3 regions of the Sphingomonas brevis genome follow, and region 2 is predicted to be linked to each of the others. Evidence: predicted binding sites of a transcription regulator. Region 2 holds the regulator's gene; each other region holds the start of a gene.

Region 1 (9,990 bases), 1.2 Mb from region 2:
GCCGCGCTGGTTGGGGTCGCATCGGTCATGGCCGACAGCAACGCGTCATCCTATGCCACGGAGAAACAGGCCCTGCTCGACAGCCGCGGAGTCCGGGAAAGCTTCGGCTATTGCCATACCGGCGGCGGCACCAATTGCGTGGTCGATGGCGACACCATCTGGTTCCACGGCCAGAACATCCGCATCGTTGGCCTCGACACGCCGGAAACCCACGATTTCGGCTGCGCCGATGAAAAGTCGCTTGGCGACCGGGCGACGCGGCGGCTGCACCAGCTGGTCAATGGCGGCGTGGTCAGCCTGTCCACCATCGACCGCGACGAGGACCGATATGGCCGCAAGCTCAGGATCGTGAAAGTCGATGGCGTATCGGTCGCCGACACGCTGATCGCTGACGGCCTAGCCTACCGCTACAATGGCGGGCCGAAGCAGAGTTGGTGTTAGTGCGCGTTACCTCGTCATGCCGGGCTTGACCCGGCATCCGCCTTTTCTTCAAGCGACCGGAAAGTAAGGCAGACCCCGGATCAAGTCCGGGGTGACGCTCAGCGAGCTTTCCCGACGTAAGGGAGTTCCTCCAACCGGCTCTCCTCTTCGCAATCGTGGCAATGGCCGTAGTCGAATATCTCGCCCAGCACCCAAGTCTGCCGGTCGCGATCCCACTCGGCCCAGGCATCGCGCCGGACGTTCCTTCCGCCGCAGTCCCCGCAAACGATATCGATGTTCATTTGTCCCATCCCACCGATGGGTCGAGATGGCGGTCCGCCCCCGCTCTCGACACACCACGATCCTTGGCGATCGGGGAGTAGTAAAACCGACCAGAGCCGGCCCCTACGACCTTTAGAACCGAGGCTCCTGGACATACGTCGCAGGCTCCCCGACCAAAAAGGCGCGGGTGCGTGGCTGATAACGCTCAGCCATCGCTCTGGTTACGGGATTACTAGCCCCGGCAGCCGTGCGTGGCGGCTGCGGGAATGGTTATGCTGCGGGTCGGGAGAGGGCGCAAGCGCGCGGCAGGGCGTTGGCCGCTAGAGGTTGCAGTTCGGCGCTTAGGAAGGCGTACCGGGAAGCCGTCGCGTCAGTTTCCGAGTTTCAAAACAACCGGGTTAAACCGTCCCATCGATCAAAGCCGGGCCAACTCGCGACGATGTCTCGATTGAACGGATTTAGCAGACCTACTTCCTCGATCGTCTGCTCCATCCGACCAAAGTTGCACGGCGCACAGGTGATAATCAGGTTTTCGAGCGTGCTGGCGCCGCCGCGCTGGTTTGGAATTAGGTGGTCAAATTGAAGCCACATGCATTGCAAGGCGGCATGCTGATCATGATTGCGACGGCCCCAGCGCACGCTCTCAGGGTACAGTCGAGCCAGCTTTTGACGGATTTTTGAGGGCACGACCGGAATGCCGCAGAAGCGACAATGATAGCCGTCGCGCCGGATGATTTCTCGCTGAAGCGCTGCGCCCGGCATGCGCGGTTGTGGTCGCAGCGCTTGGCTAAGAAACGGTAACGGATCGGCCTGCGCAATCTTCCAATGAATTTCTGGATTGGACTTGCCCCAGATGGATTCAGTCCATGCCGAAATCGCCGGCAAGTCGGCTTGAACTAGCAACGTGGCTGCCTGATCGGGATTGCCCGCCAGATGGGCGTCCGCCGCGTTACTGAGGAGCGAGGCAGCCTCAAAGATTTCTACAATCGGCCCTTTGAAGCAACGTTTCACCGGCGGCTCATGAAGATTTGTGCACTGTCACCGTCATCCTAATCAAGGTCTACGAAGCGCAAACGAGAACAGCATTTCTTCGGCATAGCGCCTCGAGAATTTGACATAAGATGCGAAGCTGAATGCGAAGAGAAGGTTATACATCGCTACCTTCACGATCGGCTGCCAATCGCTAATCGCATCTGTAGGGAAGGTGTCTTGATAGAAAGCACCGACGAGGCGGGCAAATTCCATCCAAGCGCAACAAGCAAATAAGAAAGTTAGCGAGCGGAAGAGTCCGCCTATGACCAAATAATTGTACATTCTTGGAACGGCGGTAGGGTCGTTGGCTATGACGTAATGCTCTGTCGCCTTGTACCAATCTTTAGTGTGTCCGGGCGTTGGGAGGCGCTTGTTCTGTAGCCTCGTTTTTACACGCTCATATACTGCCTCGGGAATTCGGCTCGTGAAATAACCGAACCATTTTATCGCGTAGGCCAACACAAAAGAGAAAGAGACGGGAAAGAAGAATAGAAGGCGGATGAGGCTACGAGCGCGAGAACCTTTCCGCCATGCCAACTTCCAGCGGCGCTTCACCCAATCCTTGATCTCATCGAATGATTGTTGATCCCGGCGACGGTGCCCGAGGATGCTCGCGTCGCTCATCTTACCCAACAAGAGTTCGGCAGTCTTTTCCACGAAAAGGGATGACAAAAACGCTAAGAGGTGGCCAAGAATGTAAACCGCAAACAGCGCAAACAGCGTCTTTATTGCGGAGTCCGCGAATGGCACGCCAGTCGCAACTTCGAGCGCTAGGAAGCCAGCCTCCTTCGGGGAAGCGATGTAGTGAAATAAGAAAGGCAGCGAAAATAGGCCGCAGCCGAAATAGACGACTACATCGTAGTTTGCGAAAGGCGGACGAACGAGATCCTTGATGCCGTCCGTCAGGGTTGCCACTGCCCCTCTACTCCGCCGCCACTCCAGCTCTCGCGAACATATCCTCGCCGTCGCCTTCGCCGGCCGGTGCGTCGTTCGCCGCTTTGGCCTTCTGGCGCCGGTCGAAATTGTCCCACACGTCGTTCCACGTGCCCCGGGTCGCGGCCTTCGAATATTCGGTCGCGCGGGTTTCGAAGAAGTTGGCGTGTTCGACGCCGTTCAGCAACGGCGCGAGCCAGGGGAGGGGGTGCTCGTCGACCATATAGATCGGCTTGAAGCCCAGCTGCCCCAGCCGCCAGTCGGCGATGTAGCGGATATACTTCTTGATCTCCTTGGCGGTCATGCCCTCGACAGGCCCGAACTCGAACGCCAGGTCGACGAACGCATCCTCCAGCCGAACCGTCTTCTGGCAGCAGTCGATGATGTCGTCGCGCACCGCATTGGTCAGGCAGTCGCGTTCCTTGACGAAGGCGTGGAACAGGCGGGTGATGCCTTCGCAATGCAGGCTCTCGTCGCGGACCGACCAGCTGACGATCTGCCCCATGCCCTTCATCTTGTTGAAGCGCGGGAAGTTCATCAGCATGGCGAAGCTGGCGAACAGCTGCAGCCCTTCGGTGAAGCCGCCGAACATGGCCAGCGTGCGGGCGATGTCCTCGTCGCTGTCGACGCCGAAGGTCGCCAGATAGTCGTGCTTGTCCTTCATCTCCTTATACTGAAGGAACATGCCATATTCGCTTTCGGGCATGCCGATCGTGTCGAGCAGGTGCGAATAAGCGGCGATGTGCACCGTCTCCATGTTGGAGAAGGCGGCCAGCATCATCTTGATCTCGGTCGGCTTGAACACGCGGCCGTACTTGTCGTGGTAGCAATCCTGCACTTCGACATCGGCCTGGGTGAAGAAGCGGAAGATTTGAGTCAGCAGGTTGCGCTCGCCCTCGGTCAGCTTCTGCGCCCAGTCGCGGCAATCCTCGCCCAGCGGGACTTCCTCCGGCATCCAGTGGATCTGCTGCTGGCGCTTCCAGAAATCGAACGCCCAGGGGTATTCGAACGGTTTATACTGCTTGCGGGCTTCGAGCAGTGGCATCGGTTACGCTCCTTTGAACAGGTTGGTGGCGATGGCGAGCGTCGCCACACCGAGCAGGGATAGGGTGAGGGCCAGCAGCTTGAGGCTGCTCGGCGAATAGCTGTCTTCGGGCCGCTTGGAATTGGCGCGGAGCCACATGGTCCAGGCCACCGCCAGCTCGACGAAGGCGATCGGCCACAGGCGCAGCTGCCGCAGCCACACGGGGGCGGATTCGCCGGCGATGGCCGACAGGACCATCACTACCGCGACCAGCACGGCGAAGGCCGCGACGACCCATTCGAACATGGTCGGCGGGCGCTCATGCTGGTCGAGCGGCAGGAAGCCGGTGTCGGTGTCGCGATAGGCCATCACCGCCGCCTCGAGCTCCGCGCGCCGACACCCAGGAAGCAGATGCCGACGAAATAGCCGAAATCGTAGAAATGGCCGTTGTTGGGGACGGCATAGATGGCGATGTCGCCGACGAAGAGCGAAAGGATGAAGGTCACCGGGAAGGCGAAGCCGTGCCACACGCCCAGCAGGAAGCCGGGCGCCTCGGGTTGGACCGTGCTCTGCGTCACGGTCGCGACGCAGGCGGAAAGCGCCAGCGACGCGGCGAGAATGAGTGCGATCCGCTTCATTGTGCTGCTCATCACTGGCTGCCTCCCTGCTCGGCGGCATGGTCAATCTCTGCCTGCGACGGCCGATATTCGAGCAGGCCGAGCCCGTGGACGGCGAGGAGGATGGCGATGAACAGGACGATCACCGAGCCCTGGTTGCCATAGCCGCCCTGGCCCTCCGCGCCCTTGCGGCGATAGACCACCACCGACAGCAGGACGAGGGCCGCCGCGGCGGCCAGCTCGACGATCTGCATCGTGGTCATTGGTTGAATCCTTTTCCGTCATGCCAGCGAAGGCTGGCATCCATGCCGTCGAGGACATGGGCCCCAGCCTTCGCTGGGGCGACAAGACGAACCATCACTGACACGCCAAACACTCGTCGTAATCCGTGCTCGACGCGAGCTGGATTTCCTTGAGGTCGGTCGTGTTGTCGGCCTCGACGCCGCCGGCGAAACCGGCGCGCTGCACCGACTTGGAACGGAGGTAATAGAGCGACTTGATGCCCAGCTCCCACGCGCGGAAGTGGAGCATCATCAGGTCCCACTTGTCGCTGTCGGCGGCGATGAACAGGTTCAGCGACTGCGCCTGGTCGATGTAGGGCGTGCGGTCGGCGGCAAGCTCGAGCAGCCAGCGCTGGTCGATCTCGAACGATGTCTTGTAGACGTCCTTTTCCTCGGTCGTGAGGAAGTCGAGGTGCTGGACCGAGCCGCCCCGCTCGAGGATCGAGCTCCACACCGTTTCGGCATTCTTCGACTTTTCGGTGAGGAGCTTCTCAAGGTACGGGTTCTTGATCGAGAAACTGCCGGACAGCGTCTTGTGGGTGTAGATGTTGGCCGGGATCGGCTCGATGCAGGCCGAAGTGCCGCCGGCGATGATCGAGATCGACGCGGTCGGCGCGATCGCCATCTTGCAGCTGAACCGCTCCATCACGCCCATGTCGGCCGCGTCGGGGCAGGGGCCGCGCTCCTGCGCCAGCATCATCGACGCTTCGTCGACCTGGGCGCGGATATGCTTGAAGATGCGCATGTTCCACGACTTGGCCATGGCGCCTTCGAACGGCAGGGCGCGCGCCTGGAGGAAGCTGTGGAAGCCCATCACGCCGAGACCGACGCTGCGCTCGCGCTCGGCGCTATATTTGGCGCGGGCCATCTCGTCCGGCGCGCGGGCGATATAGTCGGAAAGGACATTGTCGAGGAAGCGCATCACATCCTCGATGAACTGCTTGTCGCCGTTCCATTCATCCCAGGTTTCGAGATTGAGGGACGAGAGGCAGCAGACCGCGGTGCGATCGGCGCCCAGATGGTCGCGGCCGGTCGGAAGCGTGATCTCGCTGCAGAGGTTGGAGGTCGAAACCTTGAGGCCGAGGTCCCGGTGATGCTTGGGCATCGACCGGTTCACCTGGTCGATGAAGATGATGTAGGGCTCGCCGGTCGCAAGCCGGGTCTCGACCAGCTTCTGGAACAGCGAGCGGGCGTCGACCTTGCCGCGCTCGCTTCCGTCGCGTGGGCTGCGGAGCATGAACTCGCTTCCGTCGCGGACGGCTTCCATGAATTCGTCGGTGACCAGCACGCCATGGTGCAGGTTCAGCGCCTTGCGGTTGAAGTCGCCCGACGGTTTGCGGATCTCGAGGAACTCCTCGATCTCCGGGTGCGAAATGTCGAGGTAGCAGGCGGCCGAACCGCGCCGCAGGGAGCCCTGCGAAATGGCGAGCGTCAGGCTGTCCATCACCCGGACGAAGGGAATGATGCCGCTGGTCTTGCCGTTGAGGCCGACCGACTCACCGATCCCCCGGACATTGCCCCAATAGGTGCCGATGCCACCGCCCTTGGAGGCCAGCCACACATTCTCATTCCAGATATCGGTGATCGCCCGCAAGCTGTCGTCGACGCTGTTCAGGTAGCAGCTGATCGGGAGGCCGCGGCCGGTGCCGCCGTTCGACAGCACGGGCGTCGCCGGCATGAACCACAGCTTGGAAATATAATCGTAGACGCGTTGCGCATGGCCGGCGTCGTCCGAGTAAGCGGCGGCGACGCGGGCGAACAGGTCCTGGTAGGATTCGCCGGGCAGCAAATAGCGGTCGCGCAGCGTTTCCTTGCCGAACTCGGTCAGCCGCGAATCACGCTCCGAATCGGTGGCGACGTCGAACTTCTTGGCATCGACGGTCTTGCTGTCGCGCTTGGTCTCGGCGTGCGAGACGTCGTCGGAGCTTACTTCGCTCGTGGTTGCAAAATCCATCGTACTTCCCCGTTCCTGCGGCCGTTCGATGACGGCTTGTTCTACTTCTGTTCGACTCGGTGCCATGGCCCCGAACCTACTCCATTTTCAAGCGCCGCGGGGGTTTTTCGTGGCCCGTTTCCCCGATATCCACAGGGCACGAGCGGGCGCATACGGAAGATAGTCATCTTCCGTCCCAACCACAATAGATTGAGTAACCCCCCAACGTTGAAACCAGATATTGTGTCTAAACGGGGCTGGGACGCAAGATATAAATTAATGCGATGTGAAAATTTATGAGCCCCCAGAGAGGGGCTGTGACCTTTGAGTCACGAACATTGGGAGACCCGTTGCGGTGAGCCACGGATCGCTCGGTTAACGGTCCATCCGCGAAACGATCGGCCTTACGGCGCGATCACCTTCAGCGCGCCTGGCCGGATCCGGAATATGAGCGGCGGCTTGATCGCCAGCGTTTCGCCATCCAGCGCCACGGTGACCGCCGAGCGGGCGCTATCGACGGCAAGGCTGGAGACAGTGTCGAGGCGTACCATGTCGTCGGGCCGCGGAATGCCAAGCAGCGCGCGCATGACCGCGGCGAGGAATCCGGGAACGCCCTTCTTGCGCATCACCATCACGCATAATTGCCCGTCATCGAGCCGGTCGCGCTGGCCGGCGGCGGGAAGCGCCAGCTGATAATCATTATTGCCCACGAACAGCAGCGGGGTATCGATCCGGGCTTCGCCGCCATCGGCGCCGATCCGCAGCCTTTGGTGATGAAACCGGGTGAGCGTCCTCAATGAGGCGACCAGCATCGCCAGCCGCTTCGACCGGCCAAGCCGCTGCTGCTGAAGCTCGCGGTCCATCACCATCAGCGGATAGAGGCCGATCGCGGCATTGTTGACGAAGATGCGGCCATTGACCTCGGCGACGTCGATCGCACGCGCTTGCCCGCCGGCAATTACGTCGACCGACTTGGCCAGATCGAATGGAATGCCGAGGTCGCGCGCCAGATGATTGAGGGTCCCCAGCGGCAGGATGCCGAGCGTGGCATCCGTCCCGGCCACCGCCTGGGCCGCGCTGCTGACGCTGCCGTCGCCGCCGCCGACGATGATCAGCTTGCTCCCGGCCTTGACGGCGGCCTCGACGCGGTCCGCGATCAGGTCGCCGTCGACCGCGTCGACCTTCGCCTCAATACCGGCCGCGCGCAGGGCCGCCGCGACCTCGTCGAGGCCGCATCTGTTGCGATTCAGGATGACGGACGCTTCCATTCAGGAAGCGGAAACTCCTATGCGGCCGGTCCGATGCAAAAGGCCGCCAGCTTATTTCCATCGGGATCGCGGAAATAGGCGCCGTAGAAGGCCTGTGGCCCTTCATCGCCGCGCACGCCGGGAGGGCCTTCGCATGTCCCGCCCAGTTCCAGCGCCTTGCCGTAGATCTGGTCGACCTTGTCGCGGCTGTTCATCGCGATCGCAGTCATGTTGCCGTTGCCGGCCACCGCCGGCTCCTTGTTGTTGGGGGTGGTGACGGCCAGCCCCGGCTTGTCGAAACCCGTGCCCCACATGGTGAAGCCTCCCGTCTCGTCGCCGAATTCCATGATCCGCTTGGCGCCGATCGTGCTGCCCAGCAGCTCGTCGTAGAAAGCCCGCGCGCGAGGCATATTGTCGCTGCCCAAGGTGACGTAACCGATCATGCGAGTCGCTCCCTTCGTCAGTTAGAGACGGAACATAGCAGGAACGATTGGGCTGGCAAGTCGGCGAATTGGCCTTGTGAAGCCTAGTTGGCGGCGACCGGCGTATCGCCGCCTTTGCACTCGCCGACCCGCTTCGCCTCGACCTTCATCGTCATCACCATGTCGCCGGACTCGGTCGCGGCATTGTTGGTGCTGGTCATGGTCAGCACATAATTGTCCGGCGAATAGGTGCCGGCCATCGCCATGGTAGTGACCGCCTGTTCATGCTTGCAGATCAGCTTGAGGTCGATCTTGCCGTCGCCCCAGTTGAAATGCTCGTAAGTGCAATTCTTGTCGGCCCCGGTGAAGAAATCCTCGCGCGGATTTTCGGCCTGCTCCTTGCTCAGGCAGACATTGTGCACCTGCGCCGTGCCCATCGCTCGCTGCATATATTCCCTGGCTTCCGGCGGCATTCCCGGCGCCTCGATCTTGAGCAGGCTGACGGTCTGCTCCCACTGGCCGGGGCGAACGAAGCTGCCCTTGCCGGCGGCGTCGCGCATCTTGGCGGCAACCTCGGAGGGCTTGGCATTGTCGGCCTTGACCTCGGGATCGGAACCGCACGCCGCGAGACAGAATAAAGGCAAAGCCAGGATCAAGCGCTTCATGCCATTTCCCCCTGTTGGCCACGCCGGACAGGCGCCGGGCCTCGGCCGTGCAGCATATGGCAGTTGGGCCTCATTGCAATCGTCGCCGAACCAGCGCGTGCAAACCAGACTTGCTGAAAAACGATAAATAACTTATCGTTTATCAATAAGTGATTCGGGAGTTACCGTAATGAGCCGCTCGTCAGCCCTGCCTGTCGCCTATGTCTTCCTGCGCATCCTGATCGTCCTCAACTGGCTGTTCGGGGCGTGCGTGCTGGGCCTGCTCGCCTTCACCTTCATCAATCAGCCCTGGACGATGCGCGCATTGGGCGTGGCCGGCATGTCGGATGCCGCAACCGTGATGTGGGCGATGCGCGGCATCGCGGCACTCGGGGTAGCCGCGGTCCCGCTAAGCTACATGATCCTGAAGCGGCTGCTGGCAATGGTTGAAACGGTCCGCGCCGGCGATCCGTTCGTGGCGGCCAATGCATACCGGCTGCATGCGATCGCCTGGCTGCTGGTGGCAATGCAACTGATCAGCATAACCATCGGCGGTATCGGCAAGATCATCTCGACGCCCGAGCATCCATTTCACCTCGACGCCGGATTCTCGATCAACAGCTGGCTGGCGATCATCCTGACCTTTGTGCTGGCCCGGGTCTTCGCCGAAGGCACGCTGATGCGTGAGGATCTGGAAGGGACAGTTTGACATGGCGATCGCCGTCAAGCTCGACGATCTGCTTCACGACCGGCGGATGACGCTGACCGAGCTTGCCGAGCGGATCGACATCACGCTTGCCAACCTGTCGATCCTCAAGACCGGCAAGGCGCGTGCGATCCGCTTCTCCACTCTCGAGGCGATCTGCGCCGTGCTTCAGTGCCAGCCCGGCGACCTGCTCGAATTCCAATCCGACTAGCTTGAGCGATCAGGGCCGGCCGACCCTATCGGCCGATTCCCCCGGCCTTCATCTCGGCAGGTGAGACATAACCGTCCTTGTCGGCATCGAGCCGATCGAAATTGACCAGCGTGGACGCGCGATATTCAATCTGGCTGACCTGGTTATCCCGGTTTGAATCCATGCGGGTCAGCATTTGCTGGGCGCCGGCGGTCGGCGGTGGCGGGGTAAGCTTGGCAAATTCCGCCTGGCTGAGCTG
Region 2 (9,990 bases):
CCGCCGCTGTCGCCTTTGAGAACGAACGGGCGGCGCGACAAATCGACCTCGGAGATGTGATCCCAGACGACCTTGGTGCCGACATGCTCGGCCTGGGCCTGCATTTCGTCCATCAGCCAGGGTCCCTGGATAACGCTGCGAAAGCCCGGATAATTTTCGACGTCGGTCGTGGTGGTCAGCTGGCCGCCCGGCTGGATGCCCTGGACGACGATCGGATTGAGGCCGGCGCGCGCGGCATAAATGGCGGCGGTGTAGCCGGCAGGACCGGAGCCGAGGACGATCAGGCGACTGGAAACGATATTGCTCATCGCCGTCAATTAGGGTGCGACTCGCGCTCCCGCAATGGTTTGAAAATCAGAGCAGGAAGGTCGGAGTTGGGTCGACCACGGACGGGATCATCCGGGTGATCGGGCAGCCCTGCGGCTTGACCTTTGCCTGCTGCTGGTTCGCAACCTGCTGCCGCTGCTGTTGCACCTGCTGAGGCGGGTCGCCTTTCTGGCAGGTCTGGCGTTTGACCGGTTCGCCCGCCATCGCCGGGACGGCGCCGAAGGCCGTTACCAACAATGCTCCGATGATGAGCTTCCCCTGCATGGAGCCGAGGTAGCGCCTCTGTCGATGAACGCCAAATGAATCGGCATGAGGCGCGGAGCCGAAGCCTGGCTTCGGCGAACAGTCGACGAATGCCGGCCAGCGCGCGCAGCAGCGACTGACGTCACGAATTCACTTCGTGACGGCCCCCTGTCCCGCATGCCGATCATCAAGTCCGGGATGACAGCTTAGACCAACCTGCTCTGCTTGACCGCGGCCGCCACAAAGCCGGCGAACAGCGGGTGCGGGTTGAACGGGCGGCTCTTCAGTTCGGGATGGAACTGCACGCCGATGAACCAGGGATGGTTGGGCCGCTCGACTATTTCGGGCAGCTCGCCATCGGGCGACATGCCGGAAAAGATCAGGCCGCCCTTTTCCAGCGCATCACGATAATGGACGTTGACCTCATAACGGTGGCGGTGGCGCTCGCTGATTTCGGTCGTGCCATATTGCTCGGCCACCTTGCTGTTGTGGCCCAGCTTGGCGGCATAGGCCCCCAGCCGCATGGTCCCGCCCAGGTCGGTCTCCGCATTGCGCTTCTGGAGGCCTTCGGGGCTCATCCACTCGGTTATGAGGCCTACGACCGGCTCGTTGGTCTCGCCAAATTCGGTGGTCGAGGCATCCGAAATTCCGGCGGTATTACGGGCGCCCTCGATGCAAGCCATCTGCATGCCCAGGCAGATGCCGAAGAAGGGCACCTCGCGCTCGCGGGCGAATTGGACAGAAGCGATCTTGCCCTCGCTGCCGCGCTCGCCGAACCCGCCGGGAACCAGGATGCCGTGCAGCGGCTCGAGCTTGGCGGCGAGGTCGGCATCTTCGCCCTCGAACATCTCGGCATCGAGCCACTGAATGTTGACCTTGACCCGGTTGGCAATGCCACCGTGGACCAGCGCCTCGCGCAGGCTCTTGTAGGCGTCCGGCAGGCCGACATATTTTCCGACAACGCCGATCGTCACCTCGCCCTCCGGATGGTCTACCCGGTCCATGATGTCGTCCCACCGCGCCATTTCCGGATCCGGCGCGTCGGTAATCCCGAACACCTTCAGCACTTCGGCATCGAGGCCTTCGGCATGATATTGCAGCGGCACGTCGTAGATCGAACGGGCGTCCAGCGCCTGGATCACCGCTTCCTGGGGAACGTTGCAGAACAGGGCGATCTTGGCGCGGTCGCTCTCGGGGATCGGCCGGTCGGCGCGGCACAGGAGGACGTCGGGCTGGATGCCGTAGCTCGTCAATTCGCGGACGCTGTGCTGGGTCGGCTTGGTCTTCAGCTCTCCCGCCGCCGCGATATAGGGGACCAGCGTAGTGTGGACGAAGCAGCTTTGGCCACGCCCAAGGTCGTTCTTCAGCTGGCGGATCGCCTCGACGAACGGCAGGCTTTCGATATCGCCGACAGTTCCGCCGATCTCGCAGATGACGAAATCGAGGCCCTCGATGTCGGCCTGGGCGAATTCCTTGATGGCGTTGGTGACGTGCGGAACGACCTGGACGGTCGCCCCGAGATAGTCGCCGCGCCGCTCCCGAGCGATGATGTCCCGGTAGATGCGGCCCGACGTGATGTTGTCCGACTGATGCGCCGAAACGCCGGTGAAGCGCTCATAATGTCCAAGGTCGAGGTCGGTCTCCGCCCCGTCGTCGGTCACATAGACTTCGCCATGCTGATAGGGCGACATCGTACCGGGATCGACGTTCAGATAGGGGTCGAATTTCCTGATGCGCACGGAATAGCCGCGCGCCTGCAACAACGCCCCGAGGGACGCTGCGAGAAGACCTTTGCCAAGCGAGGAAACCACGCCGCCGGTGATAAAGACATACCGCGCCATGGGAGTCGGGCCTTACGGGCGCTTTGCCATTCGTGGCAAGCGCCCGAGTCAAATAAAGTTGAAAAAGCGCTACTGAGCGAGCGGGACGGCAGGCGTAGTCTCGTTGCCGGCCGGGGGCGCCGTGGGAGCAATCGGAGCCTGCTGCACCGGCTGCTGCTTCACCAGGCTGGTGTCGACGGCGGTCGATTCGCGGCTGACGCCGGCAATCGCAGCCAGCACGATGGAGATGGTGATGAACAGGCCGCCCAGGATCGCCGTGGCGCGGGTCAGGAAATCCGCCGCCCCGCGGGCGGTCATGAGGCCGGCCGAGGAACTGCTGACACCAAGGCCGCCGCCTTCCGAACGCTGCATGAGAATGACTGCGACAAGCGCCGCCGCGACCAGGGTCTGGACGACCAGCAGGAAGGTGAACATTGAAAAGGCCTAACCGAAAAAAGGAAATTCGGACCGCCAGATAGCGGCGGATCCTGGATTGTTCAACGCGCTGCTTCGACGATCGGCAGGAAGTCGCTTGTCTTGAGGCTCGCCCCGCCGACCAGCGCTCCATCAACGTCATCGACGCCGAAGATTTCGGCGGCGTTCGTGGCCTTGACCGATCCCCCATAGAGAATCCGCACGCCTTCCCCTGCTTCTCCATAGGCGGCCTTCAGCCGTTCCCGCAGCGCGGCATGCATTTCGCCGATGTCCGCGATCGACGGCACCTTGCCGGTACCGATTGCCCAGATCGGCTCATAGGCCACGGCCAGACGGTCCGGGACGCCGGCCGAAGCAACGTCACCGCGAGGCAGGGAAGAATCGAGCTGGGACGACACCGTCGAGACGGCATCGCCCGCTTCGCGGACTGCATCGCTTTCGCCGACGCACAGGATCACCGACAGCCCGGCGAGCAGCGCCGATTCTGCCTTGGCTTTAACGTCGGCGTCGCTTTCGCCCTGCGCCTCGCGCCGCTCGCTATGGCCGACGATGGTCAAGCTGGCGCCGGCATCGATCAGCATGGCCGCCGACACACAGCCGGTATGCGCGCCCTTGTCCGACTGGTGCACATCCTGGCCGCCGATTGCAAAGCCTGGCGCTGCCCGCACGGCGCGCTCGATCAGGGTTGCCGGAAGGCACAGCGCGACATCGGCGCCGGCCGTCTCCGCGGCAATCGAAACGGCGGAAATTTCGCCGAGATCAGCCGCGAGGCCATGCATCTTCCAATTTCCCGCGACCAGCTTTCGCCGTGCCATAAATCTCCCCTTCAGCCCGCTTGCCGTTGTTAGATGCGGCCCCTAAAGCGGCGCGAACCTTTTTCAAAGCCAAGAGATCCCATGCTTTCATTCTTCCGCCGCCTGTCCAAATCCGCGGTCGGTACCGGACTGATGGTCCTGATCCTGCTGATGATCCTGGCCGGCTTTGCGATGCAGGACATCCGCAGCGTCTTTTCCGGCAATTTCGGGATGAGCAAGGGGACGCTGGTCAAGATCGGTGGCGAGCCGGTCAGCGAGCGCGACCTGGATAGTGCGATGAAGCGTGCACTCGCCGACGCACGGCAGCAAAATCCGGAAGCGAGCTATGCGACGCTCGCCAAGCAATTCGACCAAATTCTCGAGGCACTGGTCAACGAGCACGCGCTGATCGCTTTTGGCGAAGATCATGGTTTCGTCATGTCCAAGCGACTGGTCGACGGCGAAATCGCCGCCCTGCCGCAGACCAAGGGGCTCGACGGCAAATTCAATGAGCAGGCCTACAATGCCTTTCTGGCGCAGGAACAGCTCACCGATGCCGACGTCCGCCGCCTGATTCAGGTGGCGATAACCCAGCGGCTGATTCTGGCGCCCGCCGCAGTCGAGGCCAAAGTCCCGGTAGGGGTTGCCCGGCCCTATGCGGCAATGCTGCTCGAGCAGCGCGAGGGCCAGATGTCGGTGGTGCCGGCCGATATTTTCCGCGGAGGCCTCAACCCGTCCGATGGAGATCTTCAGTCCTTCTACACCCAGAATCGTCCGCGCTACATGGTTGCGGAGCAGCGAATCTTGCGGCTGGCCACGATCAGCCCCGAAACGGTAGCTGGAGCTGCCCCGAGCGAGGCCGAGATCGCCGCCTATTACAAGGCCAACCAGGCGAATTATGCCGGCAGCGAAACCCGCGTGTTGAGCCAGGCCGTGGTCCAGGACAAGCAGCAGGCCGACGGCATCGCGGCGCGGGCGAAGGCCGGTGGCAGCTTCGCCGCCGCCGCCGCCCCGGCAGGATTATCCGCTGCCGATGTGGCTGTCGGCCCGCAGACCCGCGCCCAATTCTCGACCCTTGGCGGAGCGGCAATCGCCAATTCCGCCTTCGCCGCCGCCAAGGGCGCGATTGTCGGACCGGTCCGGTCGGACCTCGGCTGGCACGTGATCAAGATCGAAGACATTCGCAATGCGACCGGCAAGAGCCTGGCCCAGGCGCATGATGAGATCGCCGCGCTGCTCGCGACGAGCAAGCGCAAGGAGTCATTGACCGACGCGGTGACCAAGGTCGAGGACAGGATCGACGATGGGGCCAGCTTCGCCGAGGCGGTTGGCGCTGCGAAGCTGCCGGTCGTTACCACTCCTGCGATCAATGCCGGCGGGGCTGCGCGCGGCGACGCCGCCTACAAATTCCCGGCGGAGCTTCAACCCGCGCTAAAGGCCGGCTTTGCGATGGCGGTCGACGACGACCCGGAAGTTGTCACGCTGGCAAATGACGGCGGCTATGTGATTGTCGCGGTCGACCGGGTCATCGAAGCCGCGCCTGCCCCGCTGGCGGAAATAAAGGATCAGGTCCGCGCCGACTGGATCCGCCGCAAGGCGATGGACCGGGCCCAGGCGGTCGCTTCCCAGATCGCGGCCAAGGTAGCGCGCGGCGAACCGATGGAAAAAGCTATCGCCGAAGCCGGTGTGGCACTTCCCCCGGTCGAGCCGGTTGTAGCGCGGCGCATCCAGATCTCGGAAGCCAATGCCGATGCCGCCGCGCCGCTCAAAATGCTGTTTTCCCTGACCCAGGGAAAAAGCCGCATGGTTGCCGACCCGCGCGACCGTGGCTTCTTCATTGTCAAAACCAACAAGATTGTGCCCGGCAACGCCTTTTCCGCGCCTGGCCTGATCGTCAGAACTCAGCGCGAGTTCGAGGGCGCGGTCTCCGATGAGCTCGGCCAGCAGCTGCTGGCGGCGATGAAGATCGAGCAAGGGGTCAAGCGCAACGATGAGGCGATCGCGGCCGCCAAGCAGCGCTATTCCGGCGCCGAACAATGAGCTGAGGCGGCCAGTGACCGCTCCGCGGATCCTGGTGGTCGATAACTTCGACAGCTTCACTTACATGCTGGTCGACTATCTTGCCGCTCTTGGCGCCGAGGTGGCGGTCAAGCGCAACGACGCGTTGACAGTTGCCGAAGCGATTGGTTCTGGCGCTGACGGCATCCTGATCTCGCCTGGCCCCGGCAAGCCCGAAGACGCCGGAATATCAGTTTCACTGGCCAAGGCGTGCATCGAACGGCGGAGATCGCTGCTTGGCGTCTGCCTTGGCCACCAGGCGATTGCGGTTGCCTGCGGCTCTGCCGTCGGGCGGACCCATCCGGTCCATGGCAAGATCGCCCAGGTGCGCCACGACGGCAGCGGACTTTTTGCCGGAATCCCCTCGCCCTTCGCCGCCACCCGCTATCATTCGCTGGCGGTAACCGATCCAAGACCTCCGCTTTTGCCCAATGCCTGGAGCGACGATGGGACGGTAATGGCGATGCGGCATGCCGACGCGCCGGTTCACGGCATTCAATTCCACCCCGAAAGCGTTGCCTCGGAACAGGGTCGGCCATTGCTCAACGCATTCCTAACCGCCTGCTTCGTTACTGCTTGACGCCGGACTTTTTGTTGCCTACACGTTCTCTGTTCGTTCCGCACGGAGGGGTCCGATGCTCACCGCCAAGCAGCACGAGTTGCTGAACTTCATTCACCAGCGGCTGTCCGCAACCGGCGTTTCGCCAAGTTTCGACGAGATGCGCGAGGCGTTGGACCTGAAATCCAAGTCAGGCGTGCACCGGCTCATCTCGGCGCTTGAGGAACGGCAGTTCATCCGCCGCCTGCCCAATCGAGCCCGGGCGCTGGAGGTGGTGAAGATGCCCGAGGTCGCGGCCCCTGCGCCAGTTGCTCAGGCCCGGCCGGTCGTGCCCACTGCGGCCAACGACACGATCGAAATTCCGCTGCACGGCCGGATCGCCGCCGGTACGCCGATCGAGGCATTGCAAGGCAATGAGGGCTTCGCTGTCCCTGCTGCCTTGCTTGGGCCGGGCGAGCATTATGCGCTGGAGGTGTCGGGCGACTCCATGGTCGACGAAGGAATTCTCGACGGGGACTTCGCCCTCATTCGCAAGGTCGACAGCGCCCGTGACGGAGAGATCGTCGTCGCGCTTATCGACAATGAGGAAGCGACGCTCAAAACCTATCGTCGCGAAGGCCAGATGATCCGCCTCGATCCCGCCAATCGTTCCTATGAACCGCAGCGCTATGACGAAAGCAGGGTGACCATTCAGGGACGCCTGTCCGGCCTGATCCGGCGCTACTGAGTTTGACTTACCAACCCCTCCGTTCGTCCTGAGCGGAAGCCCGAAGGGCTGTAGTCGAAGGGCGCGCATGGGGATGACGGAGTTCTGGGTCTATCTCTCGCTCAGGACGAACGGTTAGGAATGGACATGCCCTCACCCCGCATCGACTATGTCGAACTCCCCAGCGTCACGGCGCATGAGCTGACGCGCGGCTTTTACGCCAAGGCGTTCGGCTGGAAGTTCACCGACTATGGTCCCGACTATGCCGCGACAAGCAGCGGCGATGTCGACCTGGGATTGAACGGACAGCCGTCGGAGGCGCTGGCAGCGCCGCTCCCGGTGATCCGGGTTGACGATCTCGAAGCGGCATTCGACGCGGTGATGAAGTCGGGCGGGATCATCGCCAAGGCGATCTTTTCCTTCCCCGGCGGCCGGCGATTCCATTTCATCGACCCATCCGGCAGCGAATTGGCTGTGTGGCAAGAGGCCTGATCAACTCCTCCAAGGATGACGCGCGACCCTTTCGGCAACCGTGGAAACGCGCGGGCTGCCGTCGAGAAAAACTACGACGCCACCATTCTTCTCCAGAGATTGGCGGTCGAGCTTGAGCCAGCGCGGTGAGCATCCTCGCGGCAAGCGGCGATCGGCAACGACGATGTCGGCATCCGCGCAAGCCTTGGTAAGCTCCGCCCAGTCGATCCGGTCGCGGCCGCGGGTTGCGAGCAAGCGCCAAACCGTACCGTGCCGCACAATGTCGGCGACGCATGCATCGCGGCTGCAGCGGGCGAAACCCTGTTCCTCAAGGGAAAGCGGGTCGCCGTCATAGGCCGACGCCTCGCTCATCAGGTCACGGACAAAATCGCCGGTCCGGCTGCGGAGCAGGACGGGCACTCCATCGTCGCGGATCAAGGCCAGGTGCCGGCCATCGCCGGTAATCAATATGTCCGGAACCGGCGCCATGGCAGCGCCGAGCGCGCCCATCGCAAACGGCAAAAGGCCCCATCTCCGGACGGGACCGCTCCATAGGGTCAGCCATAGCCCGCCTCCAATCATCAAGGCGAACGCCCAGCTCGGCATGGTTGGCAGCATCGCGACCGCCCCCTCGGCCTCGCCCACCCGATGAGCCAGGACCAGCATGGCATCGATCGACCATCCGGTGGCCGTCCAAATGGGCGCGCTTAGGCCAAGCGGGTCCAGGATCAGCGCCAGCGCTTCCAAAGGCATGACGACGAAGGTGGTGAGCGGGATTGCGATGAGATTGGCCGCCACGCCGTAGAGGCCTGCGCGATGGAAATGATGAAGCGCGAACGGGATTAGCGCGAGCTCGACCACCAGCCCGGTCAGCAACAGGCCGACGGCGCCGCGCAATATCCTCGAGAACCGGCTTTCATCGCGCGGCCCAAACATTTTCCGAACCGGTTCCCAATGATGCAGCGCAATGATCGAAGTGACGGCGGCGAAGCTCATCTGGAAGCTCGCGCCGGCCAGCGCCTCGGGCCGGATCAGCAGCACCGCCAACGCCCCGACCGCGACCAGCCTCAGGCTGATCGCATCGCGGCCCAGCGCGATTCCGCCGAGTACCAGCAGCGCCGCGATGCACGCCCTTACGGTTGGCACCTGCATCCCGGTCAGCAGCGTGTAGCCCAGGCCCGCCAGCGCTCCCGCTCCCGCTGCGACCAGCACGAGGTTGAAGCGCAGCGCCAACCGCTCGCTGAGCGCCAGCAGTTTGAGCGTCAGCAACATTGCCGCGCTGATCACTGCGGCAATGTGCAGGCCGCTGACAGAGAGGAGATGGGCAAGGCCGGAGCGGCGCATCGCTTCGGCATCTTCGTCACCGACCGCGGACTGGTCTCCGGTCGCCAGCGCGGTGGCGATGCCGCCGGCCCTGTCCCGCAATTGCCCGCGGATATGGCGGCCGAGCCGTTCGCGCAGCGCGTCGAGGCCACCGCCTGGAGAGGGCTCGATAACCTCCACCGGGCCAATTGCGCGGCCGACCGCGCCGATACCCTGAAACCAGAGGTCGCGCGCGAAATCATGGCTGCCCGGCAACGCCATCGGCGGCGGAGGCTGCAGCCGCGCCCTGACACGGATCCTGGCGCCAATGCCTAGGCCGATCGCGACATCCTCGTCAGGAACCGAAATGCGTACCAACCGCGGCAGCCCCTGCGTGGCGGTAACAAGGGTAAGGCGAACGTCGCCCTTGGCGGCACGCATTTCATATCTGTCGACCCTCGCTTCGAACGCCGCGACCCGGGGCCGATCGAGCCGAGGCGCTGCGACATGCTCGCTTCGCCACCAGATCAGGGTGCAGCCGGCGGCGAACGCCAATCCGCCGAACTGCAAGGCCCCGCCAATGCGCCTGGTGCCGATCGCAGCCCCCACCGCGGCCAGGCCGAGGCCGAGCAAAATCGCCGCGCTCCAGCCGCTCCTGTCCGGAATCCATAGCCAGGCGGCGATCCCGGCGCCGAACGCGGCCGTGAACCACGGTGGCACCTGCGCCCGCTCATGCTCGAGAAAGGCTTCAACCGCCGCGAAAACTGCCGAAAATGCCGCAGGCAAAAAGCGTCGATGCGCCGGTTCCAGCGGCGCGTCCTCTGTGATAGGGGCGCTCGTCCAGTCCATTCGGCCCCAGCAGACAAGAGGAAAGATCGGTTGAGCGCAAGCGGCAAAATCGCCCAAGTGGGACAGCCTGTCGTAACCCGCTTTGCGCCCTCGCCCACCGGCTATTTGCACATCGGCGGCGCCCGCACCGCGCTATTCAATTGGCTGTTCGCCCGCCACCACGGCGGCAAATATCTGCTTCGGATCGAGGATACCGACAAGGTTCGCTCGACGAAGGAAGCGATCGACGCGATCCTGGACGGGCTCGACTGGCTGGGAATCGATGGAGACGGCGAACCCTATTTCCAGTCGCAGTTCGAACAGCGCCACGCCGAGGTCGCGCACCAGCTGCTCGATATGGGTGCCGCCTATCGTTGCTACATGACGCAGGACGAGCTGGCGGCGGCGCGCGAGAAGGCCCAGGCCGAGCGCAAGCCCTTCAAGATC
Region 3 (9,990 bases), 1.8 Mb from region 2:
AGCACCAGGATCACCAAGAGGGTCCCGCCCCCCAACGCCGTACCAGGCCAATTAGCCTTGCCGGCAACGATCGCCTCGCCAATGGCCCACAAGTCGCGAAGTGGACCTGTGCTCTCGATCGAAAATCCGAATAGCTTGGGCAACTGGCTGATCAGCACAGCGAGAGCGATGCCATTCATGTAGCCGTAGCGGATCGGCTTCGAGAGCAGCTCGGTAATGAAGCCAAGACGGGCGAGGCCGGCAACGATGCAGACACCGCCGGCAACGATCGCCATGGCGCTCGAGATCATGATCGCGCGGCCTGGATCGCCCAGCGAAAGCGGCAGCACGACCCCAAGGATGATAGGCGCCAGCGAAGAGTCCGGGCCAAGCACCAGGATGCGGCTCGGCCCAAACAGAGCGTAGACGATCAGCGGAATAATCGTGGCGTAAAGCCCGTTGATCGCGGGGACTCCGGACGCGACCGCATAGGCGATTCCGACGGGCACCAACATGGTCGAGAGGACAATTCCGGCAACGATGTCGTTGCCGAGCCAATTGACCTGATAATCGCGCAACATCTGGAGACCGGGGACCCACTTGGCCCAGCCGGGCGGGTTAAGTGCGGCCTGGTCTATGGAGATGGGCGGTTGCACATTGCACCCTGACAAGTGGGACGGTCAGTAGACTTCCCGAACCAGCTTCACCTTATGAAGGTTCAGCTTATCGTCGTACCGGTTCTTGTTCGATCGCTTGGGCAGGTGGATCTTGGACCGCTTGATCTTCTTGTAGGGGATCAGGGACAGGATGTGCTTGATGCCATTTAGCCGCGCCCGTTTCTTGTCATCGCTTTGGACCACGTACCAAGGCGCCGCCGAATGGCTCGTTGCTTCGAACATTGCATCGCGAGCGCGCGAATAATCGTACCAGCGCGAATAGGATTTGACGTCCATCGGGCTGAGCTTCCACTGCCTCAGCGGATCCTTGATTCGCTGGCGGAACCGACGGTCCTGCTCCTTCATCCCGACCTCAAGCCAAAGCTTGATCAGTATCACTCCCGATTCGACCAGCCAGCGCTCAAACTTGGGCACATTCTCGAGAAATTTCTCAATGTCCTTTTCGCTGGTGTAGCCCATGACGCGTTCCACGCCCGCGCGATTGTACCAACTGCGATCGAAGATCACGACTTCGCCGGCAGCCGGCAAATGCTCGACATAGCGTTGCAGGAACAGCTTCTGCCGCTCGTTGCCGTTTGGCGCGCTGAGAGCCACCACCCTGAATGTCCGCGGACTGACTCGCTCGGTAAGCCGCTTGATCAATCCGCCCTTGCCGGCCGTGTCGCGGCCCTCGCACAGGATGACAATACGTGCGCCGGTTTCGCGGACCCAGTCCTGCAAATAGCATAGCTGGACCTGGAGCTTTTCGAGCGCCTTCTCATAGTCCTTGCGCGACAGCTTCAAGCTCTCGCGATCCTTTGGGGATGGCTGCTCCTTCGTGCCGGCCCTTTCTGGCTTGGGCGGCGCCTTCCCATGAACCTGGACAGATTTGTGGATGTTCATGAGCACCTCCGTGGACGGCGCGAGCATTCAATCACGCGTTCACCTGTAGAGATATCAGGGGATGCCCTGATCGCGATGGGTGGTTGCGTTAGGTAACGCCGATCACAGCGGGGTGCCGTTCTGGCCGCCTCCATTTCGAGGAGAATGCTGATGTCGCTGCTGGAAGCGGAGGTCGTCAGCCGGAACAATCACGAAAAATTTCATCGGCTGGTCGAAAGGGCGCAGCAGCAAGCGCCACTGAAGGTCGCCGTCGCTCACCCCTGCGACCAGGTGTCGCTGGAAAGCGTCGTCGCGGCCGCCAAGCTGAGACTCATTGAACCGATCCTCGTCGGCCCCGAGAAGCGCATACGCGAAGTCGCGGCGGAACATGGGATCGACATCGGCAAGTTCGAGATCGTCGATGCCGAGTATAGCCAGGACTCGGCCGCCAAAGCGGTCGAGCTTGTCCGCGAAGGCCGCGCCGAGGCGCTGATGAAGGGCAGCCTTCATACCGATGAGCTGATGGGCGCGGTGGTGAAGCGGGACACCGGTCTTCGAACGTCCCGGCGCATCAGCCATTGCTTCGTGATGGACGTGCCGGATCACGACCAGCCGCTGATTATCACCGACGCCGCCGTCAACATCGCGCCCGACCTCAAAGGCAAAGTCGACATCACCCAAAATGCGATCGACCTCGCCAAAGCCCTGGGGGCGAAGGAGGTGCGGGTCGCGATCCTGAGCGCCATGGAAAGCGTCAATCCCGACGTTCCATCGACCCTGGAAGCGGCGGCGCTATGCAAGATGGCCGATCGCGGACAAATCACCGGCGCGCTTCTCGATGGGCCGCTGGCGCTGGATAATGCCATCAGCCCCGAGGCCGCGGCGATCAAGAAGATCAAGTCGCCGGTCGCCGGCCGGGCCAATGTGCTCGTGGTTCCCGACCTCGAAGCCGGCAATATGCTTGCCAAGAGCCTGTCATTCCTGGCCGACGCGGATGCCGCCGGCATTGTCCTCGGCGCCAAGGTGCCGATCATCCTGACCAGCCGGGCAGATGAGGAGACCGCGCGTCTGGCATCCTGCGCGGTTGCCCAGTTGATTGTCGCGGCGCGGCGGGCCGACGCCTCCGCAGCCATTCAATAAGCGGAGCCGCAACAATGGCCGAATGCATCGCCGTAATGAATGCGGGCTCGTCGAGCATCAAGTTCGCCTTGTTCCGCCATTCCTCCGACCACGAATTGCTCTTTGGCGGACAAGTCGAGCAGATCGGCGTTGCTCCTCGCCTGACCGTCAAGGATTCCGATGGCGAGACGGTGCTCGAAAACGAATGGAAGGCGAATGAGCTCGATCACCGAACAGCGACGCGGACGATCCTCGAAACTGCGATCAGCCTGCTCGGCGGCAAGGCGGTAGCAGGTGTCGGGCACCGCGTTGTCCACGGTGGCACTCAATTCACCGCCCCGGTGATTGTCACCAAGGAAGTTGTCGACGCGCTCAAAACACTCTGCCCGCTGGCACCGCTTCACCAGCCGCATAATCTGGTGGCGATTGAATCAATTGCCGTGGCCGCGCCTCATATTCCCCAGGTGGCCTGCTTCGATACGGCCTTTCACCGCTCGCAGCCTGCGCTGGCCCAGCAGTTCGCCCTGCCCCGCGAACTGACGGAATCCGGAATTCGCCGGTACGGCTTCCACGGCCTATCCTATGAATTCGTTCGCGGGCGCCTGAAGGAAATCGCTCCGGACCTGGCCGCGGGCCGGGTCATCGTCGCCCACCTCGGCAATGGCGCCAGCCTTTGCGCGATGAAGGCGGGGAAGAGCGTCGCGACGACGATGGGGTTTACGGCCGTCGAAGGCCTGATGATGGGCACTCGCTGCGGCAGCATCGATCCGGGCGTGCTCATCTACCTGATGGACGAGAAAGGCCTGGACGCGCGCGGCCTGGAAAAGCTGATCTACAAGGAGTCCGGGCTCGGCGGCGTTTCCGGGATATCGTCGGACATGCGCACGCTCCGTGCTTCGGACGATCCGCGGGCGCGTGAGGCCATCGATCTCTTCATCTACCGGATTGTCCGGGAAATCGGCTCGCTTGCGGCGGCCCTTGGCGGACTGGACGGGCTGGTCTTCACCGGCGGTATCGGTCAGCGCGACGCGAGGACACGCGCGGAAGTCGTCGACGGATGCGGTTGGCTGGGCGCAAAGCTGGACGAGGACGCCAATGCGAGGGCCGAAGGGCGCATCGATGCGGCCTCGTCACAAATTCCTTTATGGGTGATTCCGACCGACGAGGAACGCGTCATTGCGCGGCACACCTCCACCTTGCTCAACCTCTGAAGAGTCGATGCGTCAATGGAGCCGGCGGGCGACGCCTGTACGGCCGGCCGGATTGGCTGGGGGCTGCGCCGAATATTGAACGGCTAGTTTGAGATATTGGGCCAGCATCTCCAGCTGGCCCTCGAGTTCAACCCGCGACTGAAGCGCAATGTTTGGCGACAGGAGCGCCTCGGACGTTTCGTGGATCGCGAACAGGATCGTTTGCCTGAACGCATCGATGTTCTGATCCCAGAAATCCTTAAGATCGCCATCGCGCCGGCCAAGCGTCCTTAAGCCGGTCTCCAGCTCCTCGATGCTGAAGGTTGCGCTGCCACGCTCGATCGGTCCTACGGCGAATTCCCGGTTCGGGCTTTGGGCGTGAGCCATCGCTTCTCTCTCGGGAGGAATGCATCGCGAACTTGGCCGCGGGCTAGATATGGTTCGCTTGGCCGTAATCCCGTCGGCCTAGGATCGATCGCGGACGCCCGATATTGGGATTTCACCGGAGCTCCTGGACGCGGTTCAATAGCGTCCGCTTGTCACCCATTGCGGTCATCGGGTGAAAGGAGATTTGACCGTTTGCGCATGGCGAAATGCCATCCCGAAGCGTCGCAACATGGTCCTCCGCAACTGCTCGGCAATGGTGTATGTGTAGCAGATGTCCCGCCTGGTTATTTCAATCGGCGCAGCATTGCTCCTGGCCTCTCCCGCCCAAGCAAGCGACAAGGGCTGGGGAACTGCCAGCGACATCGGCCGCGATGCGCTTGTCCTGACGGCGCTCGGCCTTCCAACTGTTCAGGGCGACTGGCAGGGCACTAAACAGGCTGCCTTCTCGCTTGGCGCTTCCTATGCCGTCACCTTCAGCCTGAAGCACATTGTCCACGAAGAGCGTCCTGACGAAAGCGACGACAAAAGCTTTCCATCCGGCCACACGTCTTCAAGCTTTGCGGCGGCGGCAACGCTGCAAAAGCGTTACGGCTGGGAAATCGGCCTCCCCGCCCACGCAGTCGCCGCATTCGTCGGAGTAGCCCGCGTCAAGGCCGACAAGCATTTCGTACATGATGTGATAGTGGGCGCCGCAATCGGCGAAGCCGCGGGCTTTCTATTGACCAGCCCGAAGGATGAAGGGGTGCAATGGCTCCCGTGGGGAGACGCCCATGGAGGTGGAGTCACCATGGCGATGCGCTTTTAGCGAAGGGCCGACGCTTGTAGCCGCGCACGGATAAATATCGCTTATCGGACCCGCTGGCAGATTGATTAGCCTTGGCTGCGACCGGCGATTAGGCCCCGCGACACAATTTGAAGGAGATCGTCGTTGTCCAATTCCGTCACGGCCGTACGCGCCGCTCCTCCCCAAGTCGCGCAGGCCCACTTCGAGGCAGAGTTTACGTTCGAGACCGATTGCTGGGATGTTCATGACGCGCTTTCCTCGGGCTCACCTGGTTTCGTGCTGCTGGACGTACGTGGCCCCGCACTCTTTGCCGCAGGACATGTGCCGGGTGCGATCAACCTGCCGCATGGCAAGATCATCGGATCGAGGATGCGCGAATGGCCCGAAGGCACGCTGTTCGTCACTTACTGCGCGGGCCCGCATTGCAATGGCGCAGCCAGAGGTGCGCTCAGGCTCGCCCGGCTCGGTCTTCCGGTAAAGGTCATGGCCGGCGGCATTACCGGATGGATCGACGAAGGATTCAAACTGGAAACTGGCTTCGGCAGCGCCAATGCCACCCAATTGGCCGAGGTCATATATTGAACGCCAATGTCCCCAATGGATGGAAAGCGGTCTATAGCTTGACACTTAAATAGCAGCAGCGCTTTCTCCAAATACTCGGTCCAACGGGAGGGGAGACCCATGGCTGAAGTTGGCAAGGAAGCGCCTGACCGCCGCAATGGCGAAGACCGCAGGAGTGACGACAGGCGGAAGGGCGGCGATGCACGTCATATCCCGGCCGAGGGTGACCGGCGGAAGGAAAATAGGCGTAAGGACCAGCGGCGGGACTAAGCTCGACTGTCGGCAAAAGGTGGCAGGCGGTCACGTCATGTCGAGAAAGCCATCGGGGACATGGAGACCGGCTTCCATGTCTGAGTTGAAGGCGCCATTTTCCGGTTCAAGCGTCAGGCAATCCTGGGCATCAGTTCCTCGAGGTCGATCGGCTTGCGAATGACGGGGCGTCTCGCGCGCGTCGGCTACCGCATCCTCGCAAATCCATCCGCTTGACTCTTCGCAGGCCGAAGCGCACCTGAGAACAAATCAGGAACATATGATGCGCGAGTCGGTTGATTCTCTTGCTGTGATCAGGCGGAATCTGGCCTTGATTGCCGGAGGCAGGCTGCTGTCCGCCGACCGGCGGGTGGCGACCGGTCATATGGCGCTCGACGCCGCGCTGGATGGCGGTTTGGCGCGGGGCCGAGTGCATGAGCTGTTTGCAGCCGAGGCCGCGGATGGACCGAGCGCCGCTGGCTTCGCGGCGATGCTCGCACTCAGGACCGGAGGCCGCCAAACGCCGATCTTCTGGCTGCGCAGCGACAAGGCCGAGCGGCATGGCGGCTTTATCCATTCTCCCGGCCTCATCGAATTGGGCGGCGAGCCGGATGCGCTGGTGCTGGGAATCGCTCCGGACACTAAAGGGCTGCTCAAAAGCGCGGCCGATGCGGCGCGATGTTCCGGCCTTAAGGCGTTGGTGGTTGAATGTTGGGGCAAATGCCCCGAGCTCGATCTAACCGTCAGCCGGCGGCTGGCGCTGGCCACCGAGCAATCGGGGGTGACCCTGTTCATGCTGCGGCTGGAAGCGGAACCGCTGCCCAGTGCGGCCGACACGCGCTGGTCGGTCGGTGCGGCGCCGTCACGCCCGTTGGAGGCCAATGCGCCCGGGCCGCCGATGTTCGAAATCGAATTGCTGCGCCGTCGCGCCGGGCCTTCGGGCATGCGCTGGCGCCTGGAGTGGGATCGTGACCAAATCATCTTCCGAGAGCCGGCGCATGTTGGCGCTGTGTTTTCCCTTCCTGCCGGCCGACCGGCTGCGGCGTCAGCCGAATTGCGGCTTAGCGCCTGAAGTCCCGCTTGCCTTCGCCCGCAAGGTGAAGGGAGCGCTGCGCCTGGCGGCAGTCGATCAGGCGGCGCGATCGCTGGGGCTGGAACAGGGCATGGCGCTGGCCGATGCGCGGGCGCGGGTGCCGCTGCTGGAAGCGGTCGAGCAGGACGAAGCGGCTGATCGCGCCTGGCTCGAACGGCTGGCCGATGGCTGCATCCGCTATACGCCGATGGTCGCACTGGACCCTCCCTACGGGCTGATCCTCGATGTCACCGGCTGCAGCCATTTGCTTGGCGGCGAGAAAGGGCTGGCAACCGATGTCGAGGCCCGCATGGCGACGCTTCGAATGACGGTACGGCTGGCGTTCGCCGATACGCCCAGGGCGGCCCATGCCCTGGCAAGATATCAGGCCGTTCCCGCCAAGGATGAGGCGGCGGCGATTCGGCGGTTGCCGGTGGCGGCGCTGGAGCTGGCACCGGACACGACGCAAGGCCTGCTTCGCGCCGGGCTCAAAACGGTCGGCGAATTGGCCAGGCGACCAATGAGCGCCATCGCTGCCCGCTTTGGAGCCGAGGCGGTTACCGCGTTGCGGGAAATGCTTGGGGAGGCCGCCAGGCCGATCGAGCCGCGCATTCCCCTCGCTCCGATCCTTGCCGAACGGCGCTTCGCCGAGCCGGTGGCGCGCACCGAATATGCGATTGCCGTGTTGGGCGAGCTGGCCGCCGAAATCGGTTGGCAGTTGGAGCAAAGGCACGAGGGTGGACGGCGATTCGAGGCCTTCTTCTTTCGCAGCGACGGGCTGGTCCGCCTGCTTGTCGTCGAAACCAGCCAGCCGAACCGCGATCCGGCACTGATCATCCGGCTGATGAATGAGCGGATCGAAGGCCTTAATGACCCGATCGATCCCGGTTTCGGCTTCGATCTCATCCGCCTGGCGGTACCGGCCACCGAACCGCTGGCCCTCACCCAGCTAAGCCTGGAAGGCGGCGCGGCGAAGGAAGCCAAGGTCGCGGCCCTGATCGACCAGATCGCTACTCGCCTGGGACGTGGCCGGGTCCAGCGGTTCGTCGCCCGCGACACCCACATTCCCGAGCAGATGCAGCTCGCTTTGCCGGCGGTCGAGATCGGCGAGCCCAGTGCTTCCTGGCCCCAGCCGGCGCCCGGCGAACCGCCGCTGCGCCCGCTTCACTTGTTCGATCCGCCGCAGCCGATCGAGGTTATGGCTTTAGTGCCCGACGGCCCGCCGCGACGCTTCCGCTGGCGCCGCAAGGATCACTTCATCAAGCGATTCGAGGGGCCGGAGCGGATCGCGTCCGAATGGTGGAAGCGCAAGGACGGCGCAGTCGACAAGGCCGGCCTGACCCGTGACTATTACCGGGTCGAAGATGCGCGCGGCCGCCGCTTCTGGGTCTTCCGCCATGGCTTGTTCGACGAAAAGCCTCAGCCGCAATGGTATCTGCACGGCCTGTTCGCATGAGTTTCGCCGAGCTCGTCGCCGCGACCAACTATTCCTTCCTGCGCGGCGCTTCGCATCCGGCGGACATGGTCGGCCGGGCGTTGGAGCTGAACATGAAAGGCATCGGCATTGCCGACCGAAACAGCGTCGCCGGAGTAGTTCGCGCCTGGAGCGCACTCAACGATACTTGCGAGCAAGCCCGAATGACGCCGGAGGAAATCGGCTTCAGGCTGATCGTCGGGGCTCGCCTGGTCTTCGCAGACGCGACCCCGGACATCATCGCCTATCCGGCGACGCGCCATGGATGGGGCCGTCTGACCCGGCTGCTGACCCTCGGCAACCGCCGGGCGGAAAAGGGCGATTGCACCCTCCATTTCGCCGACTTGCTCGCTCATGCCGAAGATCTGTTGCTGATCGTGATGGCCGATGAAAGCCATGAATTCCTGCTCCGGCGCCTGGCCGATGCGCGGCCCGAAGCGGTGTGGCTGGGCGCGGCGATGCCGCATCGGGGCAGCGATCGGCGCCAGCTTGCGAAACTGAAACGGCTGGCGGAGCGGATCGGCATTCCGCTGCTGGCGACCAACGACGCGCTTTACGCTTCGCCCGGCGACCGGCCTTTGCACGACGTCGTGACCTGTATTCGCGAAGGCGTGACGATCCAGTCCGCGGGACGGCTGCTCGCCGCCAACGCCGAGCGGCATTTGAAATCTCCGCAAGAAATGGTCCGGTTGTTCCGCGACTGTCCTGAAGCGGTCACGGAAAGCCTCGACTTTCTTTCCCGCATCCACTTCAAGCTCGACGAACTGCGCTATGAATATCCGCACGAGCCGGTGCCCTATGGCTGGACCGCGCAGGGCTGGCTCGAAAATCTGGTGGTGAAAGAGGCCAACCGCCGTTTTCCCGACGGCTTGCCGAGCAAATGGCGAAAGGTGCTGGACGAGGAGTTCGGCCTGATCCGCAAGTGCCAATATGCAAATTACTTCCTCACCGTTCACGACATTGTGAAATATGCGCGCGAGCAGGACCCGCCGATCCTCTGTCAGGGACGCGGGTCGGCGGCCAATTCGCTGGTCTGCTACCTGCTCGGCATCACCCCGATCGACCCGGTCGAGAACAACCTCCTGTTCACCCGCTTCCTGTCCGAAGAACGCCGCGAGCCGCCCGACATCGACGTCGATTTCGAGCACGAACGGCGCGAGGAGGTGATGCAATATGTCTATCGCCGTTACGGTCGCGAGCGGGCGGGGATCGCCGCGACGGTGATTCATTATCGCTCGCGCAGTACGGTTCGCGAAGCCGGCAAGGCGCTCGGTCTTTCGGAAGATGTCACCGCCCGGCTCGCCCGCACTATCTGGGGCAGCTTCGAAAATGATCTGGAGGAGGATCGCTACGGCGAGGCCGGGCTGACGCTCGCCAATCCGGAAATCGCGCGGCTGAAGGCAATCGTCGACCGGCTGATCCAATTCCCCCGCCATTTGTCGCAGCATGTCGGCGGCTATGTGCTGACCGAAGGCCGGCTCGACGAGATCGTGCCGATCCACAATGCGGCGATGGTGGATCGCACCTTCATCGAATGGGACAAGGACGATATCGATGCGCTGGGGCTGATGAAGGTCGATGTGCTGGCGCTCGGCATGCTGACCTGCATCCGCAAGAGCTTCGATTTGATGCGGTTG

What was found. Region 2 encodes LexA, which represses DNA repair genes until DNA is damaged. Its sites were predicted from a motif close to GTTCCNCNCTTGTTCT; they were not measured.
Region 1: the regulator LexA is predicted to act here: its motif matches at 6,582-6,597, upstream of LZ518_RS08590 (ribonucleoside-diphosphate reductase subunit alpha).
Region 3: the regulator LexA is predicted to act here: its motif matches at 6,070-6,085, upstream of LZ518_RS12065 (ImuA family protein).

Annotation. Positions count from the first base shown of each region.
Region 1 covers NZ_JAMGBB010000001.1:1,669,394-1,679,383, reverse strand. Annotated here, with positions in the region: gene LZ518_RS08630 (thermonuclease family protein) at 1-441, shown strand, start outside; gene LZ518_RS08625 (hypothetical protein) at 540-722, opposite strand; gene LZ518_RS13560 (HNH endonuclease) at 1,087-1,713, opposite strand; gene LZ518_RS08615 (hypothetical protein) at 1,756-2,649, opposite strand; gene LZ518_RS08610 (ribonucleotide-diphosphate reductase subunit beta) at 2,657-3,712, opposite strand; gene LZ518_RS08605 (hypothetical protein) at 3,716-4,060, opposite strand; gene LZ518_RS08600 (hypothetical protein) at 4,060-4,341, opposite strand; gene LZ518_RS08595 (hypothetical protein) at 4,341-4,571, opposite strand; gene LZ518_RS08590 (ribonucleoside-diphosphate reductase subunit alpha) at 4,666-6,543, opposite strand; gene LZ518_RS08585 (diacylglycerol/lipid kinase family protein) at 6,927-7,790, opposite strand; gene LZ518_RS08580 (VOC family protein) at 7,808-8,212, opposite strand; gene LZ518_RS08575 (DUF3617 domain-containing protein) at 8,296-8,856, opposite strand; gene LZ518_RS08570 (DUF2975 domain-containing protein) at 9,026-9,544, shown strand; gene LZ518_RS08565 (helix-turn-helix domain-containing protein) at 9,546-9,752, shown strand; gene LZ518_RS08560 (CREC-EF hand family protein) at 9,778-9,990, opposite strand, start outside.
Region 2 covers NZ_JAMGBB010000001.1:514,581-524,570, reverse strand. Annotated here, with positions in the region: gene trxB (thioredoxin-disulfide reductase) at 1-308, opposite strand, end outside; gene LZ518_RS02805 (hypothetical protein) at 355-591, opposite strand; gene pyrG (CTP synthase) at 777-2,411, opposite strand; gene secG (preprotein translocase subunit SecG) at 2,481-2,825, opposite strand; gene tpiA (triose-phosphate isomerase) at 2,888-3,640, opposite strand; gene LZ518_RS02785 (peptidylprolyl isomerase) at 3,722-5,659, shown strand; gene LZ518_RS02780 (anthranilate synthase component II) at 5,673-6,257, shown strand; gene lexA (transcriptional repressor LexA) at 6,313-6,963, shown strand; gene LZ518_RS02770 (VOC family protein) at 7,090-7,434, shown strand; gene LZ518_RS02765 (ComEC/Rec2 family competence protein) at 7,435-9,501, opposite strand; gene gltX (glutamate--tRNA ligase) at 9,595-9,990, shown strand, end outside.
Region 3 covers NZ_JAMGBB010000001.1:2,337,080-2,347,069, reverse strand. Annotated here, with positions in the region: gene LZ518_RS12105 (SulP family inorganic anion transporter) at 1-635, opposite strand, end outside; gene ppk2 (polyphosphate kinase 2) at 660-1,538, opposite strand; gene LZ518_RS12095 (phosphate acetyltransferase) at 1,689-2,657, shown strand; gene LZ518_RS12090 (acetate/propionate family kinase) at 2,672-3,847, shown strand; gene LZ518_RS12085 (hypothetical protein) at 3,860-4,213, opposite strand; gene LZ518_RS12080 (phosphatase PAP2 family protein) at 4,485-5,018, shown strand; gene LZ518_RS12075 (rhodanese-like domain-containing protein) at 5,142-5,579, shown strand; gene LZ518_RS12070 (hypothetical protein) at 5,679-5,828, shown strand; gene LZ518_RS12065 (ImuA family protein) at 6,139-6,879, shown strand; gene LZ518_RS12060 (Y-family DNA polymerase) at 6,806-8,335, shown strand; gene LZ518_RS12055 (error-prone DNA polymerase) at 8,332-9,990, shown strand, end outside.